2 regions of the Microbacterium sp. AC215 genome follow, and region 2 is predicted to be linked to the other one. Evidence: predicted binding sites of a transcription regulator. Region 2 holds the regulator's gene; the other holds the start of a gene.

Region 1 (7,357 bases), 1.2 Mb from region 2:
GTCGACGCGCCGGTCGGGCAGGGACCGGCCCACGAGCCGCCGACGTCGGAGAAGCCGTTCCGTGACGGTCAGGCACCCGTCGCCGACGCTTCCCCCAGCGCGCCCGGCGAACACGCGGACGACGGACGCCGGTCTGCCGAGACCGGAGGCCTCCGCGCCGCATTCCGTCAGCACTGGAAGGCGGTCGCCGCGGCATCCGCACTTCTGCTCGTGATCGGTCTCGGCACCGGCTGGGCGCTCTTCGGGCGTTCCGGCGATGCCGTCGCGTTGACTTCCGCGCAGCAGGAGCGGCGTGCGGAATTGCAGGCCGAGGGCGGGTTCGACCCGGGCAGTCTGCGCGCGATCGGACAGGACGAGGACGCCCTCGTCTGGTACGCGACGAAGGACGACGGCGAGACGGTGTGCCTGACGCTCGACGCCGCCGACAAGTCGGCGGATCAGTGCCAGCCCGCGGCCGATCTCGACAACGGGAACGGCATCGGCCTGAACGCGAGCGTCGCGGTGCCGGGGGAGGGGGACGAGGGCCTCGAGGAGATCTGGGCGTCCGCCGCGCGAGCGATGAACGGGGAGGTCGTCGGCATCATCCAGCGATGGCGTTCGGACGAGAACTCCTGGCTGTCGCAGTTCCAGGGCGACGAGCGGGAACGCGCCGAGCAGCTGGTCGAGGAGGGTTTCGAAGAGTTCTCCTTCTCGGTCGTCGGGTACTTCCGCGATGCCCCGGTCTGGCGCGCACAGCGCGTCGAGAGCGACGACATCCAGGACTGCCTCATCGTCGATGCCGTCCAGGCCGTCGAATGCCGCCCGGCGAGCGAGGGACAATCGTCGGCGGACGTCATCGAGGTCGCCGGAACCATCGTGGACGAGGCCGGAGGGATGATCTCCGACTGGAGCGTGCGTCTCGCGTACACGTTGAACGGAATGCCCTACCTCGTGGTGTCCGGAGACAGCACGACGGCGACGGCAGAGCAGACGGTGAGGCCCGGTGAGACGCTCGAGCTCGGCGGCGAATTCCAGGATCCGATCCAGGTCGACATCCCGTCCGACGACTCCGAGGGCTAGGCGCCGGGGAGACGTCAGCCCGCTGTCGGCACCCGATCGGCGAGGATCGCTCGTCGCTGATCACCCACGCGAGTGAGGATCAGCGTCGCGGTCTGCTCGCCCCGCAGCGCCAGCTTCTTGCGGAAGGCCGCAGGGTCGATGTCCATGCCGCGCTTCTTGATCTCGAGAGAGCCGATGTCGTTCGCCTTGAGGACGGCGCTGATCGCCTTCGGGTTCGCCGGCATCGTCTCGCGCACCCGGAACGACTGCACGAACGGACTGGTGACAGCGGCGTCGGAGGTGAGATACGCGATGCGCTCGTCGAGCATTCCCGCGTCGAGGCTGCGCGCGACATCGCCGATCAGACGCGCCCGGATCACCGCGCCGTCCGGCTCGTGCAGGAACGCGCCGAGTTCGCGCACGGGCTCGTCGACGGCGTCGGCGCCTGCGGTGAGTTCATGTGAGCGCTCGCCGCGGATCACGAGGGCGGAACGGCGGATGCCGTCGCGGGCGAGTGCGCGCGTCCAGAGCACGAGCTCGACCACGCTGCCGTCTGCGCTCACCCACTGCGCCTCGGCGTCGACGGGAAGTGAATCGCGGTCGTGACCGGGACCGAGCTTGATGCCCGTCGATGTGCGCGAGGCCACGTCGAAGGCCCAGTCCAGCGGCGGAGAGTAGTCATCGGACGAGACCCGGCGCGTCTCGCTGTGCCCGGCGGTGCGGCGGGCCGGATCCATCCAGATCGCCTGGTTCTCGTCGCCCTCGACGGGCACGTGCGCCTCGGCCGTGCCGTGGATCACCCTCGCGCTGTCTCCGAGGGGCGCCAGGTTGTAGGCCGCGATCGCCGAGGTCACCTCGTCGGCGTCGACGGCGACGACGTCGAGCCCTGCGCCGGCGAAGGCAAGAGAATCCCCGCCGATGCCGCAGCCGAGATCCGCGACGCGAGTGACGCCGGCGCGGCGCATCCGCTGGGCATGCCGGGCGGCCACGCCCAACCGCGTCGCCTGCTCGAGTCCGGCCCGGGTGAACAGCATCCGGGCCGCGAAGTCGCCGAACTTGCCTTTCGCCTTGGTGCGAAGTCGTGCCTGTCCGACCACGGCCGAGACGAGCTCGGGCGAGTGGCCGGCCGCACGCAGCCGGGATACGATCCGAGCGACGTCGGCGACCTCGTCGACGGGGCCGAGTTCGTCCAGCGCCTTCAGGCCCTCGGGGGTGAGCAGTGCGCGCAGCTCGGAGATCTCCACTGCCCCAGCTTAGGCGGCGGGCTGTTCGCCGCATTGGCACTCGCATTGCGTGAGTGCCAGCGGAACGCCTAGACTGGATTAGCACTCTCGGGTTGAGAGTGCGAAAAGTCTTCCTGTCAGCGTCAAGAAAGAAGAGGTAGACCGTGTCGGTTTCCATCAAGCCGCTCGAGGACCGCATCGTCATCAAGCAGGTCGAGGCCGAGCAGACCACCGCGAGTGGCCTGGTCATCCCCGACACCGCCAAGGAGAAGCCCCAGGAGGGCGAGGTCGTGGCCGTGGGCCCCGGCCGCATCGATGACAACGGCAACCGCGTTCCGCTCGACGTCGCCGTGGGCGACCGTGTGCTCTACAGCAAGTACGGCGGCACCGAGGTGAAGTTCGGCGCAGACGAGTACCTCGTCCTGTCGGCTCGCGACGTGCTCGCAGTCGTCGTCCGCTGAGACAACGTCTTCGGAAGGCCCGGATGCATCACGCATCCGGGCCTTCCTGCGTGTTCGGCCACCGGTGCATCGATTCCTGCCAATGTCCGGATGGCGGGTCTCGTGGGGCGGAGGCGGCGCGGCGACGGGCATAGGGTTGTGCGGTGACCCCGACGAACGCCGCCTCCCGAGCCACTCAGACGGCGGGAGTCGCGTACGCGGGGGGAGCGTATCTGCTCTGGGGCGTGCTGCCCCTCTACTTCCTGCTGCTCGTGCCCACCGGTCCGTGGGAGGTCGTCGCGTGGCGCGTGCTGCTGTCGTTCGTCTTCTGCCTGCTCCTCCTCACCGTGATGCGCGGCTGGGCCGCCTTCGGCGTCATCGTCCGGCAGCCGAGGCTGCTGGGATGGACGGCTCTGGCGGGTGTCCTGATCTACGTCAACTGGCAGGTGTTCCTCATCGGAACCCTCTCCGGGAACATCGTGGAGACCAGCCTCGGGTACTTCATCAACCCGATCACCACCGTGCTGCTGGGGGTGTTCGTGCTCAAGGAGCGCATCCGCAGGCTCCAGTGGGCGGCGATCGGCATCGCGGCGGTCGCCGTGATCGTGATCGTCCTCTTCTACGGCGAGTTCCCGTGGATCGCCCTGTCGCTGACCGCCTCGTTCGGCGTCTACGGACTCATCAAGAAGAAGATCGGCCCCGCGGTCGATGCGGTCAGCGGACTCACGCTCGAGTCGTTCTGGCTGATCCCGATCGCCATCGTGCAGCTGATCCTCGTCGCCGCCACCCCCGCCGGGATCACGATGGGCTCCCAGGGTGTGTGGCATGCGGTGCTTCTCGCGTTCGCCGGTGTGGCCACGGCGGTGCCCCTGCTGCTCTTCGCCGCGGGCACCCGGCGCATCAACCTCACCGTCATCGGGATGATCCAGTTCATCACCCCCGTCATGCAGTTCATCATCGGCGCGGTCGTGCTCGGCGAGCCGATGCCGCCCGAGCGGTGGGCGGGCTTCATCATCGTCTGGGTCGCGATCCTCGTGTTCCTGATCGACCTGCTGCTCGCCGCGCGTCGCGGACGCCGGATCGATCAGCCGACACTCGTCTGAACTCCCGGTTCACCCGTCCGGAAACTCGGTGTCGGATCGTTAACGCACCGAAACATCGGCGACCCCTACGCGAAGCCTTTCAGTCCTAGTGTTAGAGCACCCGACCGTGGTCACAATCCACGGCCAGTCACGCAAGGGAGCATCATGACCTCATTCACGCGCTCGCGCAGCGCCAAGATTCTCGCCGGAGTCGCGCTGCTGAGCGTCTCGGCGATCGTCGTCGCGGGCTGCAGCGGCACGCCCTCTGAGGAGCCGTCCGACGGTGGCGGCGGCGGCGGATCGTCGGCCGACCTCACGCTCGAGCTCGGCTCGCTGCTGCCGCAGACCGGTTCGCTGTCGTTCCTCGGCCCGCCCATGGAATCCGGCGTCGGCCTCGCGGTCAAGGAGGTCAACGATGCTGCTGCCGGCGTCACGATCAACCTGACGGCGGAAGACGAAGGCGACACCGACACCAAGGCCTACGAGACGTCGATCAGCAAGCTCCAGGGCGCGGGCGTCACCGCCATCGTCGGTGCCGCGGCGTCGGGCGTCTCCCGCCTGATCCTCGACGGAAACGTCAGCGCCGGCATCCTGCAGATCTCGGCCTCGAACACCGGCCCGGACTTCACCGACTGGGACGACAACGGTCTCTACTTCCGCACCGCGCCCAGCGACCTTCTGCAGGGTGAGGTCCTCGGCAACCTGATCGCCGAAGACGGACACAAGACCCTCGGCGTGATCTACCAGAACGACGCGTACGGAACCGGACTGTTCGACAACATCAAGTCGACGTTCGAGAACGCGGGTGGCGAGGTCGTCGCTGACGCGTCGTACAACGTCGGTGACGGTCAGTTCGACGCACAGGTCGAGACGATCAAGGCTCAGAACCCCGACGCCGTCGCGATCGTGTCGTTCGACCAGTTCAAGACCATCGCCCCGCTGCTGGTCAACGCCGGCATCTCGCCCGACAAGTTCTACCTCGTCGACGGAAACCTGTCGGACTACGGCTCCTCGCCCGACACGAACTTCCCGTTCTCGCTCGAGGGCGCACAGGGCACGAAGCCGGGACCGGCGCTCGAGGACGACTTCACCGACCGTCTGCAGACGTTCTGGACCGGTGAGGGCAACCCCGAGGTCAACGACTTCACCTACGCGGCCGAGGCCTACGACGCGGTCGTGCTCGTCGCACTCGCGTCTCTCGCCGCCGGTTCGACCGAGGGCGCGGACATCGCTGCGAAGATGGCCGAGGTCTCGGGCGGCAGCGGAGACGGTGAGAAGTGCACCAGCTTCGAGGACTGCGCGGCGATCATCAACGACGGTGGAACCGCCGACTACGACGGCTACTCCGGCGAGATCACGTTCGATGAGAACGGCGACCCGCAGGGTGCATCGATCGGCACGTACGAGTACGGCGCCGACAACCTGATCTCCCGCACCAACTGATCACGAGCGAAGGCCCCGGATCCTCGATCCGGGGCCTTCGTCGTGTGCGTGCCCCGAGCTGCGGCCGCGTGTCCGGAGCTGCGCGGGGGGACAGAAGAGGGGCGGATGCGAGTCGCATCCGCCCCTCTGTCGTGGGAGCCCTCAGGCGGCGTCTGTGCCGAGAGTTCCGAGGTAGAGGCCGATGACCTTCGGATCGTTCAGCAGGTCGCGTCCGGTGCCCTCGTACGCATCCTTGCCCTGGTCGAGCACGTAGCCGCGGTCGCAGATCTGCAGGCAGCGCCGCGCGTTCTGCTCGACCATGATCGTCGTCACGCCCGCCTTGTTGATGTCGGAGACGCGGATGAACGCATCGTCCTGACGCACGGGGGAGAGGCCGGCGGAGGGCTCGTCGAGAAGCAGCACCGACGGGTCCATCATGAGTGCCCTCGACATCGCCACCATCTGCCGCTCGCCGCCCGAGAGCGAACCGGCGCGCTGCTTGAGGCGCTTGCCGAGTTCGGCGAAGATGCCGGTGACGAACTCGAGGCGCTCGGCGTAGATCTTGGGGTTCTGATACAGCCCCATCTGCAGGTTCTCCTCGATGGAGAGCGAGGGGAACACGTTGTTCGTCTGCGGCACGAAGGCGACGCCCCGCTTGACGAGCTTGTCGGCCTTCAACCCGATGATGCTCTCTCCGTTCACGGTGATCTCGCCGCTGCGGACGTTCACCATCCCGAAGATCGCCTTCAGCAGGGTCGACTTGCCGGCGCCGTTGGGGCCGATGATGCCGATCAGCTCGCCCTGTCGGGCGACGAGGTTGGCGCCGTTGAGGATGTTCACACCGGGCAGGTAGCCGGCGTGCACGTCCTTCAGCTCGACGACGATGTCGTCCGTTGGCGGTGCCGCAGCGGAGGTCTCGGCGCTCATGCGTTGTCCTTCTGGTCGTGATCCGGCGTGCTCGTCGCTTCGAGCTCCGCCTCGGCTTCTGCTTCGATCTGCTCGCGGAGCTTGGCGGCGGTGGCGTTCTCGATCACGGGGATGCGACCGGTCACGGCACCGAGATCGAGGTCCTGGTGGGCGCCGAGATAGGCGTCGACCACGGCCGGGTCCTCCATGACCTCGTCGGGCGGGCCCTCGGCGACGACCTTGCCCTCGGCCATGACCACGACCCAGTCGGCGATGTGGCGGACCATGTGCATGTCGTGCTCGACGAACAGCACCGTCATGCCCAGGCCCTTGAGGTCGAGGATGTGATCGAGGAGCGACTGGGTCAGCGCCGGATTGACGCCGGCCATCGGCTCGTCGAGCATCACCAGGGTCGGATCGCTCATGAGCGCTCGCGCCATCTCGAGGAGCTTGCGCTGGCCGCCGGAGAGCGCCGCGGCGAAGTCCTTCTCCTTGGCGTCGAGCTTGAAGCGGGCCAGCAGCTCGCGGGCCTTGACCTCGATCTCCTGATCCTGCTTGCGCCACAGGAACGGGAACAGGCTCGACCAGAAGCCCTCGCCGCGCTGTCCCGGAGCACCGAGCTTCATGTTCTCGAGCACGGTGAGCAGCGACAGCGACTTGGTCAGCTGGAACGTGCGCACCTGTCCCATGCGCGCCACCTTGAAGGAGGGGACGCCCGAGAGGCTCGTGCCGTCGAACGACCAGGTCCCGCTGTTCGGCTTGTCGAAACCGCAGAGCAGGTTGAACAGGGTCGTCTTCCCTGCTCCGTTCGGGCCGATCAGAGCGGTGATGGCGCCGCGAGGGATCTCGACGTGGTCGACGTCGACGGCCGTCAGACCGCCGAAGCGCCGCTGCACGGCATCCGCGATCAGGATGGGATCGACCTTCGGCACGCCGGGGGCCGCAGGGCCCTTGGCGAGTCCGGTGGTCTTCGGTCGGCGGATGCTCCCGGTCGCGGGCGCCGTCTGGGCGCTCTCGTCGGGGGTCAGTTCATTTGACAAAGGTCATCTCCCTCTTGTCTCCGAGGATGCCCTGAGGTCGGAAGATCACGAGCAGCATCAGGGCGATACCGACGAAGATGAACACCAGGGTCGAGGCCTGGCTGTCGGACATGGGCAGGATTCCGGACCGCGCCATCGCCGGGAGCAGGTTTGCCATGAACGCGAAGACGACCCAGAAGAGGATGGCCCCGAGTGTCGGGCCGAAC
Region 2 (7,357 bases):
GCGGCTGAGTGCGACCGACAGCACGGCGATCGCAGCCGGGCCCGCCGTGGACGTGCGCAGCACGGTGTCTCCGAGCAGCACACGCTCGGCGCCGGCGTCCGACAGCTTCGAGAGCTCGTCGTCGGAGATACCACCCTCGGGCCCGACGACGAGGACGATGTCCCTGCCGTCCGGCTCGAGCTCGGACAACCGCGCGGGGGCGGTCGGGTCGAGAAGCAGCACCCGCTGAGATACGGCGCGTCTCGCGAGGTCGGCGGTCGACGCCGGAGGCGCCACCTCCGGGACCCACGCCCGGTGAGCCTGCTTCGCCGCCTCGCGGACGATCGTCGCCCACCGCTCGCGCCCCTTGACGGCCTTAGGACCATCCCATCGGGACACGCTTCGGCTCGCCTGCCACGGCACGATCTCATCGACGCCGAGCTCGCATGCCGCCTGCACGGCGAGCTCGTCGCGATCGCCCTTCGCGAGAGCCTGCACGAGCACGATGCGAGGGCTGGGCGCGGGGTCGACCGATCGCTCGGCCACGCGCACGTCGACGCGGGACGGAGACACCTCTTCGGCGACGCCGGTCAGCCACACCCCCGAGCCGTCGCCGACCGTCACCGCCTCGCCGACGCGGAGCCGTCGGACGACGGCGGCGTGCTTCGCCTCGGCGCCGGTGAGCGACACGAGGTCGCCGACCGCGGCATCCGAGGAGTTCTCGACGAGGAAGTGGAGTGCCATGAGCGCCGTCCGGATCAGTGCGAACGGAAGCGGTCGCGGAGCTTCGAGAACAGCCCCTGCTGGAACTGCGCCAGCTGCGGGCCCGGTGCCTTGGTCTTCTTCGCGAAGTCCTCGATGAGCGCGCGCTGCGCGGAGTCGAGCCGGGTCGGGGTGACCACCTGCACGCCGACGCGGAGGTCGCCGCGCTGGTTGCCCCGCAGCGGCGTGATGCCGCGGCCCTTGATCGTCAGCACGTCGCCGGACTGGACGCCCGAGCGGATCTCGAGATCGACCTCGCCGTCGAGACCCTGGATCGTGGTCTCGGTGCCGAGGATCGCATCCGGCATCGACACCTCCAGCGTCGCCAGCAGGTCGTCGCCGTCGCGGCTGAAAGACGGGTGCGGGTTCACGGTGACCTCGACGTACAGGTCGCCGTTCGGGCCACCCGCCTTGCCGACCTCGCCAGAGCCCGGCAGCTGCAGGCGCAGCCCGGTCTCGACGCCGGCGGGGATGTCGAGCGAGACGGTGCGACGCGAGCGCACCCGCCCCTGGCCGCCGCAGGTGCCGCACGGATACGGGATCGTCGTGCCGTAGCCCTCGCAGGTGCCGCAGGGCTGGGAGGTCACGACGTTGCCGAGCAGGCTCCGCACCTGACGCTGAACGTGGCCGGAGCCGCCGCAGATGTCACAGGTGACGGGCGACGTGCCCTCCTGGCAGCACGAGCCGTTGCACGTCTCGCACAGCACGGCCGTGTCGACCTCGATGTCGCGGTGCGCACCGAAGACGACGTCGCCGAGATCGAGGGTCACCCGGACGAGGGCGTCCTGTCCCCGTTCGCGGCGTGACCGCGGACGCGCGCCCCTGCCACCGCCTTGGCCCGCACCGAAGAAGGTCTCGAAGATGTCCCCGAAGCCGCCGAAGCCCTGGAAGTTGCCGGCGGCGCCGTCTCCGCCGCCCATGTCGTAGCGGCGACGGGAATCGTCGTCGCTCAGGACGTCGTATGCATGCGTGACGAGCTTGAACTGCTCGGCCGCGTCTTCACCCGGATTCACATCGGGGTGGAGCTGACGAGCGAGGCGTCGGTACGCCTTCTTGATCTCGTCGGTGGAGGCGTCACGAGAGACGCCGAGTACCTCGTAGTGGTCTGCCACAATGGCCCTTCTGCGTGTGCTGTTCTCTGGGCGGCCGCGTCAGCGGGCCGCCTCGTCTTCGTCGAGCATCCGAGACAGATAGCGGGCCACGGCCCGCGCCGCCGCGAGATTGCTCGGATAGTCCATGCGCGTCGGCCCCATCACGCCGACTCGCGCCGTGCCGCTGGGGGCGGCGTAGTTGCTGGCCACGATCGATGCCTCGCCGAGGCCGAAGGACGCGTTCTCGGTGCCGATGCTGGCGGCGAGACCGTGGGAGTCCGCCTCCATCTCGCTCATCAGCCGCAGCAGCGTCACCTGCTCCTCGATCGCCTCGAGCAGAGGGTGGATGCTGCCGCGGAAGTCCTGCTCGCGTCGAGCCAGAGTCGCTGCTCCGGCCATCACCAGGCGCTCCTGACGGAAGGCGCCGAGCTCGTCGATGACGATCGTCGCGAGAGCGCGCAGTACGACGTCATGACTGTGTGCGTCGTCCGCGAGAAGCGCCTGCAGCCGCTCAGCGGCGTCGCTCACCGCCCGGCCCGTGATCAGGGCGGAGAGACGAGCACGCAGCAGCGCCATGTCGGCGTCGTCGACGTCGACGGGCAGCGGGGCGATGCGCTGCGAGACGCCGCCCGCGTCGGTGACGAGCACGATGAGCAGACGATTCGGCGCCAGCGCCACGAGTTCGAGATGCGTGAGATGCGCGCGCGCGAATGACGGGTACTGCGCCAGCGCGACCTGCCCCGTGAGCTGCGTGAGCACTCGGACCGTGCGCACCATCAGGTCGTCGAGGTCGGAGGGAGCGGTGAGGAAGGACTCGATGGCCGTGCGCTGCGCGACCGACAGCGGCCGCAGCTGGGCGAGATGATCCACGAACACGCGGTAGCCCTTGTCGGTGGGAACGCGACCGGAGGAGGTGTGCGGGGCGGCGATCAGCTCTTCGTCTTCGAGCAGTGCCATGTCGTTGCGGATCGTCGCCGCGGACACGCCGAAGGAGTAGCGGTCGACGATCGATCGGCTGCCGACGGGTTCATGGGTCTCGACGTAGTCCTGCACGATCGCGCGGAGAACCTGGAGGCCTCTTTCGCTGACCATCGCAACTCCCTCCCTCTTGGCACTCACTGGCTACGAGTGCCAATTCTACCCGCCGACGCCGACCACGTGCTGATCCGGCACGATGTCCTGACTCAGCGGTCGCCGATCAGTCGGTGAGCTCACGCACGACGGCATCGGCGAGCAGGCGCCCCCGCAGTGTGAGCTGCACGCGTCCGCGAACGGCAGCGGCCGGGTCGACGAGCCCATCCGCGATCAGACCCGCGACGCGTGTCCTCTTGTCCGCGGCGAGGTCGCTGACGGCGATGCCCTCGCGGATGCGACTCAGCAGCAGGATGCGCTCGAGCGTCGTCGACTGCTCGTCCGGCCGCTCCGTGCCGGCGGCGGGAGACTCCGCTGCGGCGAGCCGCTGTGCATACGCGGCCGGATGCTTGACGTTCCACCACCGCAGGCCGGCGACGTGACTGTGCGCGCCGGGACCGAATCCCCACCAGTCGCTCCCCCGCCAGTAGGCGAGATTGTGCCGCGAACGCTGCTCGGGCGAGCGAGACCAGTTGCTGATCTCGTACCAGTCGAAGCCCGCCGCTGCGAGACGCGCATCGGCGAGCTCGTACATGTCGGCCTGCAGGTCGTCGTCCGGCGCCGGCACCTCGCCTCGGCGGATCTGTCGCGCGAGCTTCGTGCCGTCCTCGATGATCAGCGCGTACGCCGAGATGTGGTCCGACTCGAGTGCGAGCGCCGCATCGAGCGACGCCTCCCAATCACCGAGCGACTCACCAGGGGCGCCGTAGATGAGGTCCACGCTCACGGCGAGGCCTGCGTCCTTCGCCGCGGCGACCGCTGTCGTCACATTCTCGGGGCGATGGGTGCGGTCGAGAGCGGCGAGCACATGCGGCACTGCCGACTGCATGCCGATCGACAGTCGCGTGACGCCGGCATCCGCGAGGGTCCGCGCGACCTCGGGTGTCACCGTGTCGGGGTTCGCCTCGACCGTGACCTCGGCGCCGTCGACGAGGCCGAACGCGTCGGTCGCCGCACCGAGCATCCGGGCGAGATCTCCCGCGGGCAGAAGAGTCGGCGTGCCGCCGCCGAAGAACACGGTGTCCATCGGGCGCAGCGCGCCCGCATCCGCGAGAACGCGCCTCGCCAGGGCGATCTCGGTGATGAGCGTCGAGGCGTAGTCCTCCTGCTTCGCGCCGCGGAGCTCTCCCGAGGTGTAGGTGTTGAAGTCGCAGTAGCCGCACCGCACCCGGCAGAAGGGGACGTGCAGGTATGCGGAGAAGGGCACGGAGGAATCGATCGGCAGATCGGAGGGCAGATGTCCGTCTGCCGGTGCCGGATCGCCGAGTGGGAGCGGACCGGCCATCAGAGAGGTGCGACCATCAGACCGGAGTCGCGTACAGCGGCGAGATCGCTCGCAGATAGCGTGCGAACAACTCGCGGCGACGGCGCTTCACCAGCGGCGGGACGACGCGGTAGAGAAGGGAGTTCGGCGCGTCGAAGGCACGGACGGAGAACCACACCTCGTCGTTGTCCTCGCGCCAGTCGATGTCGAAGGACTCCTCACCGCGCACCACCGAGCCTCCGACCGTGCCCAGCACGAATCCGATCCGGCGCTTCTCCTCGGTCACGGAGATCACGCGCAGCTCGGCATCCGCCCGCATGCCGGCAACCCGCCCATGCAGGCGCAACGTCATGCCCGGGCCGGCGAACGGGGTGCCTTCCGCATCGAAGCGCTGTTCGACGTCGTTCTTGCTCGGTGCGATCGGCGTGCCCTCGGCGTCGAAGCTGACACCGGCGTAGGCGGGACCGGGCGCGGGACGCACATCCTCGATGCTGAGGCCCGCCGCGCGCTGCGCGGTCCAGGTCAGCAGAGCTTCGCCCGCGGACTGGAAGCGGTCATGACCGCTGCCGATCCGCCAGGAGTTCTCCGCCGGGATGCTGCGCTCCGGCGGGTACTGCATCAGATCGGGCGCGTGGGTCGCACCCACGGCCGCATAGTCAACCGTGTCGTCTCGGAAAGTCCCGCGCCGCATGCGTTCCAGCCTACTTCCCGTTCCCTGGACGATCACCCTCCACGCCGGGAACAGCCCGGCCCGAAGGTCCTACTTCTTGTCCTTGCCCTCGACGTCGCCGGAGAGCGCTGCGATGAACGCCTCCTGCGGCACCTCGACACGACCGACCATCTTCATGCGCTTCTTGCCCTCTTTCTGCTTCTCGAGGAGCTTGCGCTTGCGGCTGATGTCACCGCCGTAGCATTTGGCGAGCACATCCTTGCGCAGCGCCCTGATCGTCTCGCGGGCGATGATCCTGGCGCCGATGGCGGCCTGGATCGGCACCTCGAAGTTCTGGCGAGGGATCAGCTTGCGCAGTCGCTCCGTCATCAGCGTGCCGTAGGCGTAGGCCTTGTCGCGGTGCACGATCGAGCTGAACGCGTCGACCTTGTCACCCTGCAGCAGGATGTCGACCTTGACCAGGTCCGCCTCCTGCTGTCCGGCGGGTTCGTAGTCGAGCGAGGCATAGCCCTGGGTCTTGGACTTGAGCTGGTCGAAGAAGTCGAACACGATCTCGCCGAGCGGCATCATGTAGCGGAGCTCCACGCGCTCCTCGGAGAAGTACTCCATGCCCAGCAGTGCTCCGCGACGCGACTGGCAGAGCTCCATGACCGTGCCCACGTAGTCCTTGGGCAGCAGGATCGCGGTCTTCACCATCGGCTCCGACACCGAGCCGATGCGACCGTCGGGGTACTCGCTCGGGTTCGTCACCGTCACGGTCTCGCCCGTGTCGCTCGTGAGCACCTCGTAGATCACGCTGGGTGCGGTGGTGATGAGGTCGAGGCCGAATTCTCGCTCGAGACGCTCGGTGATGATCTCGAGATGCAGGAGTCCCAGGAACCCGCAGCGGAAGCCGAAACCGAGGGCGACGGAGGTCTCAGGCTCGTACTGCAGCGAGGCGTCGGAGAGCTTGAGCTTGTCGAGCGCCTCCCGGAGCTCCGCGTAGTCGCTGCCGTCGATCGGGTAGATCCCCGAGAAGACCATCGGCTTCGGGTCGGTGTAGCCCGGCAGAGCCTGGGTCGAGGGCCTGCGTGCCGTCGTGATCGTGTCACCGACCTTCGACAGACGGACGTCCTTCACACCGGTGATGAGGTAGCCGACCTCGCCGACGCCGAGCCCCTTGGACGGCACCGGTTCGGGGCTCGACACGCCGACCTCGAGCGCTTCGTGGTTGGCACCCGTCGACATCATCTGAATGCGCTCGCGGGGCGACAGGCTGCCGTCCACCATGCGGACGTAGGTGACGACCCCGCGGTAGGCGTCGTAGACGGAGTCGAAGATCATGGCGCGGGCCGGAGCATCGGCGTCTCCGACGGGTGCGGGGATCTCCTTGACCAGTCGGTCGAGCAGCTCCTCGACGCCGACACCGGTCTTGCCCGAGACACGGAGCACGTCCTCGGGCTTGCCGCCGATGAGCGATGCCAGCTCCTTGGCGTACTTGTCGGGGTCGGCCGCCGGCAGGTCGATCTTGTTCAGCACCGGGATGATGTGCAGGTCGTTCTCGAGCGCGAGGTAGAGGTTCGCCAGAGTCTGGGCCTCGATGCCCTGAGCGGCATCGACGAGCAGGATCGCGCCCTCGCAGGCGGCGAGAGACCGGGACACCTCGTAGGTGAAGTCGACGTGCCCCGGGGTGTCGATCATGTTGAGCGCGAAGGTCTCGCCGTCGATCTCCCACGGCATCCGCACGGCCTGGCTCTTGATGGTGATGCCGCGCTCACGCTCGATGTCCATGCGGTCGAGGTACTGCGCGCGCATGTCGCGATCCGAGACCACGCCGGTGATCTGGAGCATGCGGTCGGCGAGGGTCGACTTGCCGTGGTCGATGTGCGCGATGATGCAGAAGTTGCGGATCTGCGCCGAAGGCGTCGCGGCAGGCTGAAGCGGAGTGAGAGCGCGTGGTGACATGTCCTGACGATTCTACGGTGAGGTGAGGCTTATGCCCGCTTCGTGCGATCCGGTGATATTCTGCCGAGGTTGCCCGGGAGCCATCCGTGACACCGGATCCCGTGAGCGATAAGACTCCGTCACAGACCAAGTGCAGGCGTCGTGTCGCGCAGATCGGCTGATGGTGATTGACTGTCTTCCCGGCTCAGCGTTGCGTCGGCGGATCCCGCGCGCGTCTGTAAAAGAGAAAGAATCATCACCTTGATCAAGTATCTGTTGCGCCGCCTGCTGGGATGGGTGCTGATGATCGTCATCGCGACGAACATCACCTACTTCCTCGCGTGGCTGTATCTCGATCCCGAGAACAACTACGTCGGACGTCGACCTCCGCTTTCGCCCGATCAGATCGATGCGCTGCTGAAGCCTCGCAACCTCAGCGAATCGGTCCCCCTGATCGAACGATGGTGGACCTGGTTCTCCAGCATCCTCTTCCGCTGGGACTGGGGAGTCGGCCCCACAGGCGAGTCCGTCAACGAG

What was found. The regulator HrcA, encoded in region 2, represses chaperone genes, less so after heat shock. The targets are predictions, from matches to a motif close to TTNGCACTCGNNNNNNNCGAGTGCNAA.
Region 1: groES (co-chaperone GroES) is a predicted target of HrcA. The motif match lies at 2,316-2,342, and genes of this name have one in related genera.

What each region holds. Positions count from the first base shown of each region.
Region 1 covers NZ_OZ409869.1:1,460,696-1,468,052, reverse strand. The annotation lists gene ACZZZF_RS07280 (hypothetical protein) at 1-1,059, shown strand, start outside; gene ACZZZF_RS07275 (class I SAM-dependent methyltransferase) at 1,074-2,282, opposite strand; gene groES (co-chaperone GroES) at 2,426-2,722, shown strand; gene rarD (EamA family transporter RarD) at 2,866-3,804, shown strand; gene ACZZZF_RS07260 (ABC transporter substrate-binding protein) at 3,949-5,226, shown strand; gene ACZZZF_RS07255 (ABC transporter ATP-binding protein) at 5,368-6,132, opposite strand; gene ACZZZF_RS07250 (ABC transporter ATP-binding protein) at 6,129-7,094, opposite strand; gene ACZZZF_RS07245 (branched-chain amino acid ABC transporter permease) at 7,141-7,357, opposite strand, start outside.
Region 2 covers NZ_OZ409869.1:243,592-250,948, reverse strand. The annotation lists gene ACZZZF_RS01320 (16S rRNA (uracil(1498)-N(3))-methyltransferase) at 1-723, opposite strand, end outside; gene dnaJ (molecular chaperone DnaJ) at 738-1,853, opposite strand; gene hrcA (heat-inducible transcriptional repressor HrcA) at 1,893-2,924, opposite strand; gene hemW (radical SAM family heme chaperone HemW) at 3,031-4,248, opposite strand; gene ACZZZF_RS01300 (DUF1990 family protein) at 4,265-4,918, opposite strand; gene lepA (translation elongation factor 4) at 4,988-6,841, opposite strand; gene ACZZZF_RS01290 (ABC transporter permease) at 7,082-7,357, shown strand, end outside.